DNA from 2 places in the Virgibacillus salarius genome. Region 1 is predicted to be linked to the other one. Evidence: a T-box and tRNA genes for the amino acid it is inferred to sense, from the RefSeq annotation. Region 1 holds a T-box; the other holds one or more tRNA genes.

Region 1 (3,417 bases):
GGAGATATTTACGTGGACAATGGCCTGATCCAAATCGTCGTTGCAGATGAAATAGCTTCATATGTGAAGACTAATTTATTATCCATCAAAACAACAAAAATAACGTTGGAAGAAATGCCGTTATCAGAATTTAAACGGAAACAAATGAACTGGGAGGAATCAGATTGCACCGTCTCCTCCTTACGACTTGATACACTTGTTAAAGAAATCTACCGGATTTCAAGAAAAGATGCGGTATCTTACATTAATAAGTCACATGTCAAGGTGAATTTTAAAGTCATCGAAGATGTAAAGTTTCTCTTACAGGAAGGTGATCTATTATCACTAAGAGGTAAGGGAAGGAGTAAAGTGGTACAAATTAGGGGGAAAACAAAAAAAGATAAAATTAAGGTAACTACTGCAATCTTGAAATAATTTTGTTAAATATGCAGGAATTAGCTACCTTTTGTCGAATAAAAGTGTAAGATGGGGATAGTACGTTTTGTGAAACAACTTTAATAGGAGGTGGCTGTTGTGCCATTATCACCATTGGATATTCATAATAAAGAATTCACTAGAAGTTTTCGCGGATATGATGAAGATGAGGTAAACGAATTTCTTGATCAGGTAATTAAAGATTATGAAATGGTTATACGTGAGAAAAAGGATTTAAAGGAGCAAGTAGATCACTTAAATGAGAAGCTTGGTCACTTTACGAATATCGAAGAAACCCTAAATAAATCAATTCTTATTGCGCAGGAAACTGCCGAAGAGCTAAAAGGCAATGCTACAAAAGAATCCAAATTAATAATTAAAGAGGCAGAAAAAAATGCTGACCGCATTATTAACGAAGCTCTAAGCAAGTCTCGTCGTATTTCAATGGATGTAGAAGAGTTAAAAAAACAGGCCAAAGTCTTTCGTACACGTTTAAAAATGTTGGTTGAAGCTCAGTTGGACATGATAGGTACTGATGATTGGGAACAGTTATTTGATGCGGAAATAGGTGAAGACCTAGAATTAGCAGAGAATGAATCATAAGCCTTGACGCTAGTCGCTATTTTACATATAATTCTTACACAGAGGTCTATGAATCATTAGTTGAATAAATTAAGCAAGGATAGAGCTAGTATAAAGGTGAGTTACTGAATAGCGAGTTGGGGTATGGTGGGAGCCCAACACAGTAATACTTTTAGAAAATCACTCTTGAGCTTTCATTATGAAATGAATTAGTAATGAACGGGATCATTCACGTTACGAATTTCGAGTGAATTTGACAGTTAGTCAAATTTATAAGGGTGGTACCGCGAGTCTTCTCGTCCCTTTTGGGATAGAGGGGATTTTTTAATTTAGAAGGAGGAGCATAAATGGACTATAAAGAAACATTATTAATGCCAAAAACTGCATTTCCGATGCGTGGAAACTTACCAAATAAAGAGCCTATTCGCCAGTCAGAATGGGAGGAAAAGGACCTATATAAAAAGAGCTTAGAAAGAACAAAGGGGAAACCATTATTTATTCTTCATGATGGCCCTCCATATGCAAACGGAGATTTGCATATTGGTCACGCATTAAATAAAATTTTAAAGGATTTTATTACTCGTTATAAATCGATGACAGGATATCATGTACCATATGTTCCAGGATGGGATACACATGGTTTACCAATTGAAACAGCACTGACAAAAAATAAGAAAGTGAAACGTAAAGAATTAAGTATTGCTGAATTTCGAAAACTTTGTGCTGAATACGCACTTGGACAAGTAGATAACCAGCGGGAGCAATTTAAAAAGCTAGGTGTACGTGCCGATTGGGACAATCCATATATTACGTTGACAAAGGATTATGAGGCCGCGCAAATAAAAGTATTTGGAGAAATGGCGAAGAAAGGCTATATATATAAAGGATTAAAGCCAGTGTATTGGTCTCCTTCTTCAGAATCCGCTTTGGCCGAAGCCGAAATTGAATACCATGATAAACGATCTCCTTCCATCTACGTTTCATTTGAAGTAACGGATGGTAGAGGCTTATTGGAATCTGACGTCAAATTTATTATCTGGACGACAACACCTTGGACGATCCCAGCTAATCTTGGAATAAGTATCCACCCTGAATTAGAATATGCTGTAGTTGCAGTAAATGATGATAAGTTTGTCATTGCTCACGCTCTTTTAGAAGCAGTGACAGAGGCGTTAGAATGGAACAATCCAGAAGTAATTCAAACCTTTAAAGGAGAAGAAGCGGATAAGGTTGTCGCTAAACACCCTTTCTATGATCGTGAATCATTAGTAATGCTTGGAGAACATGTAACAACAGAAGCTGGTACAGGTTGTGTTCATACAGCACCTGGACATGGTGAAGATGACTTTTACGTAGCTAGAAGTTACGGTATGGATGCACTTTGCCCAGTAGATGAAAAAGGTGTATTTACCGATGAAGCTCCTGGCTTTGAAGGTCTGTTTTATGATAAAGCAAATAAAGTAATTACAGAAAAATTAGACGAAGCCGGTGCATTGTTAAAGCTCGCATTTATAACGCATTCCTATCCACATGATTGGCGTACGAAGAAACCAACGATATTCCGTGCAACGTCACAGTGGTTTGCTTCGATTAAGGACTTTCGTCATACGATATTAGATGAAATCAAAGCTATCAATTGGTATCCACAATGGGGAGAAACAAGATTATATAATATGGTGCGAGATAGGGAAGATTGGTGTATTTCACGTCAGCGAACATGGGGTGTGCCAATCCCAGTATTTTATGCAGAGGATAAAACACCAATCATTACAGATGAAACAATTAGTCATGTGTCTGATTTATTTAAGGAGCATGGATCTAATATTTGGTTCGAGTGGAAAGCAAATGATTTACTACCTAAAGGCTTTACCTCGGAGCACAGCCCAAACAATATGTTTACCAAAGAAACGGATATTATGGATGTATGGTTTGATTCTGGATCTTCACATGAAGCGGTATTACTTGGCAGAGAAGATCATTATCGTCCAGCAGATATTTATTTAGAAGGTAGCGACCAATACCGAGGGTGGTTTAATTCATCCTTATCCACATCAGTAGCTGTTACTGGAAAAGCTCCTTATAAAACTGTTATTAGCCATGGGTTTGCACTTGATGGTGACGGTAGAAAGATGAGTAAATCGCTGGGCAATGTAATTCAACCTGGGAAAGTACAGAAGCAGCTAGGGTCGGATATTCTTCGTTTATGGGTATCTTCAGTAGATTATCAAGCTGATGTTCGTATTTCAAATGATATCTTAAAACAGGTTTCTGAAGCGTATCGTAAAATCCGTAACACATTCCGTTTTATGCTTGCTAATCTTGCTGATTTTGATCCGAAAACAGATCGAGTTGCTGATACAGAATTGGAAGATGTCGACAAATATATGCTCTATCGTCTTCAACGATTAATAAACGATGTGC
Region 2 (3,417 bases), on a different contig from region 1:
CGATATTTGCTTCCAAATTAGCAATAATAGTCCCAGCTAATAACGGTCCAATCATTCCACCAAAGGATTGAAGCACTCCTAAAAATCCATTAAAAAAGTCCCTAGTCTCTGGCTCAGTAATCTCGAATGTAAGTACATTAAATGCTAGCCAATAGAAACCATAACCAATACCAAGAAGACTACCTAGCATAAAATTATAGTACGATGCTTTTTCAGCAATAATTAATACACTCAAAAAAAAGAGAGATAAAAAAATTACCCCTAAACGTAATACAATAACTCGATCCACTTTCTTAGCTAATTTTCCAGCCACAATAAACGTCAATGGTTGAAAAATATAAATGGCTAAATTATATACAGCAATGGTTATATAATCCCCTGATTGCTTCCACAAGTATATATTTACAAATGTATTGGATAAAAATATCCCTAAAGAATATAGTCCACCAATAACAAGTAAAAACAATAAATCCTTATCAATGTCTAATTTCCCCTGATAAAGTGATAGGCTTTTTCGCATATTCCATACTCCTTTTCAAGTCATTAATAGTTTGAACAAATGAGTAACAGATATGCAAAGAAGCCTTAATTAAAGATAAGGATATAACAATCTATTCATTAAGCTTACATTCATCATTTCTTGACAATTATAGATAAAAAAAGGCATATGAAGGAATCGAATCCCCCCACATGCCTTTTCTATTCAATTATTTTTGTTATTTCGCTTCATTATAGTTTTTCGTTACTTGATCCCAATTAATAACATTCCAGAAAGCTGAAATGTAATCTGGGCGTTTATTTTGATATTTAAGATAGTAAGCGTGCTCCCAAACATCAAGACCTAATAAAGGTTTTTTCCCTTCCATTATCGGCGAGTCTTGATTAGGTGTACTCATTATTTCTAATTCTTCATTATTTAAAACTAACCATGCCCAACCTGATCCGAAGCGTCCTGCTGCAGCATTAGCAAATTCTTCTTTGAATTTATCAAAGCTGCCAAACTTTTCATTAATTTTATCAGCAAGCTCACCAGTTGGTTCGCCACCACCATTAGGTGATAATACTTTCCAGAACAGACTATGGTTTGCATGGCCGCCACCATTATTACGTACGGCAGTCCGCGCGCTTTCCGGAACAGCATCTAGATTACTTATTAGCTCTTCAACAGATTTATTCTGAAGATCAGCATGTCCTTCTAAAGCACCGTTTAGTTTCGTTACATACGTATTATGATGCTTTGTATGGTGAATGTTCATGGTTTCTTTATCAATAGTAGGTTCTAGTGCATCGTAAGCATAAGGTAGTTCAGGTAATTCAAATTTTGCCATTATAACTTCCTCCTAATAAAATTATTTTATTAAAAAGGATCGAATATTCACCCTTTTAAAGCAAGATTATCAAAGCTACTATACTGATGCAAATTATATGCATGCATTTTTTTACCAAATTATAAAAAGCGTTATTTTCTTGAGAAAATAAAAAAACAAGCCACCGCTTGTTTGAATGGTGGCTCGGGACGGAATCGAACCGCCGACACAGGGATTTTCAGTCCCTTGCTCTACCGACTGAGCTACCGAGCCTAAATCTACTCTAAATATGTATGGAGGAGGTAGAGGGATTCGAACCCCCGCGGGCTGTTACACCCCTGGCGGTTTTCAAGACCGCTCCCTTCAGCCAGACTTGGGTATACCTCCAAATAATTTTATGGTGGACCCTGCAGGACTCGAACCTGCGACCGATCGGTTATGAGCCGATAGCTCTGACCAACTGAGCTAAGGGTCCTTCTCATTTTAAAATTGTTTATGGGGCGACCGGTGGGGATCGAACCCACGAATGCCGGAGCCACAATCCGGTGCGTTAACCACTTCGCCACGACCGCCATGCTTCAGATTAATTGTTATATTATGGTGGCGGCGGAGGGGATCGAACCCCCGACCTCACGGGTATGAACCGTACGCTCTCGCCAGCTGAGCTACACCGCCAAATTGGCTCCACAGGTAGGATTCGAACCTACGACCGATCGGTTAACAGCCGATAGCTCTACCACTGAGCTACTGTGGAATGTTATCGTGACTACTTTCAACGAATTATAGCAACAAGATATAATTTACCATGTTCAACAACATCTGTCAATATTTTTTTCAAAAAATCATAATCGCAATTTCTTATGTATGTATCGCTGTTAAAACGACAATATTTACTATAGCATCTTATCAAAGGTTTTTCAATACAAAATTTAAAGTTAGAAAATTTTAATTTTAATTCCTTTATTAATTAGTAAATACTACCTTATAACTTGTAAAGTAACTCCTGTGTTTGTGTGAGCAGACGTAACGCTGAGTCACCTCTTGAAAACCATACTACAGGGGCCGGAAGTCACCCGTTTTTCTACAGAATTTTCCTAACAGAACTTCACGAAATAACTCCCCTTCACTTAACTCACCATGGATAAGTGAACGGCTTTCTTCAAGTTCCGGTTGAATAATGCTTGTTCACACAGATTTTCTTTTCCGCAAACGACAATGACGTAGCTCTTGCAGTTCATTTGAATTTGAGATAGCTAACTTCTACTTAGTATAAAAAACAACTGTCAGAAAGCATTTCCGACAGTTGTTAAACTAAACATACGTTATTATTATTCACCTAATACTTCTTCAGCAATGTTAACCGCATGGTCTCCAATTCGCTCTAAATTGCTAATGATATCAACAAAAACAATTCCAGCTGATCCAGTACATTTACCTTCATTCATACGAATGATATGTTTCTTTCGGAAATTCCTTTCCATTTTATCAATTTTATCTTCTTTTTGAATCACAGCTAGTGCCTCTTCTCTGTCCATACTTTGGAGAGATTCAACGGCTTGTTTTACTGTTGACGTTGTTAATTCAAACATTTCATTTAGATCTTCCTGAGCATGATTGGTTAATTGAACTTTATTAGACATTTTATAATCAATTAATTCGACAATATTTTCAAAATGATCGCCTATTCTTTCGATATCTCGAACGGAGTCAAGGAGTGCGGAATGTTTCGCACTTTCTATTTCCGTAAGTGATTCTGCCGATAGTTCTACAAGATAATCTGTTATTTTTCGGTCCAGATTATTTAAAGCCCCTTCTATTTGCATAGCCATTTCGGAATGCTTAGAAAGTTGTGTATTTAAATATTTATTTGTTTCTTCTAAGCCTTTATAAGCATATTCACCCATGCGAATCACTTCTGCTTTCGCCTGATCTAATGCCAAGGTCGATGATTGCTGAATAAATATCGGATCTAAGTGTTGTGGTTTATACTCTACAATTGTATCTTCACCTGGAATAATCCTAGTAACTAACCAAGCTAAAGCGCCTATAAATGGAAATTGAATGATCGTATTTGTAATATTAAAGGTCCCATGAGCAAACGCAATTGTCA

The links. A T-box is a leader RNA that pairs with one kind of tRNA and senses whether it is charged. The one in region 1 lies ahead of ileS (isoleucine--tRNA ligase), so its partner is inferred to be a tRNA-Ile.
Region 2: it has a tRNA-Ile gene. The T-box ahead of ileS (isoleucine--tRNA ligase) is inferred to sense a tRNA for this amino acid. The anticodon was not compared.

The regions. Positions count from the first base shown of each region.
Region 1 is NZ_BAAACY010000148.1:70,477-73,893, forward strand. It holds gene ABDZ84_RS18465 (YlmH family RNA-binding protein) at 1-414, shown strand, start outside; gene ABDZ84_RS18470 (DivIVA domain-containing protein) at 514-1,017, shown strand; T-box leader at 1,085-1,303, shown strand; gene ileS (isoleucine--tRNA ligase) at 1,344-3,417, shown strand, end outside.
Region 2 is NZ_BAAACY010000156.1:1,442-4,858, reverse strand. It holds gene ABDZ84_RS19130 (MFS transporter) at 1-520, opposite strand, end outside; gene ABDZ84_RS19125 (superoxide dismutase) at 717-1,328, opposite strand; tRNA gene ABDZ84_RS19120 (tRNA-Phe) at 1,505-1,580, opposite strand; tRNA gene ABDZ84_RS19115 (tRNA-Ser) at 1,602-1,694, opposite strand; tRNA gene ABDZ84_RS19110 (tRNA-Ile) at 1,706-1,782, opposite strand; tRNA gene ABDZ84_RS19105 (tRNA-His) at 1,804-1,879, opposite strand; tRNA gene ABDZ84_RS19100 (tRNA-Met) at 1,906-1,982, opposite strand; tRNA gene ABDZ84_RS19095 (tRNA-Asn) at 1,987-2,061, opposite strand; gene ABDZ84_RS19090 (Na/Pi cotransporter family protein) at 2,636-3,417, opposite strand, start outside.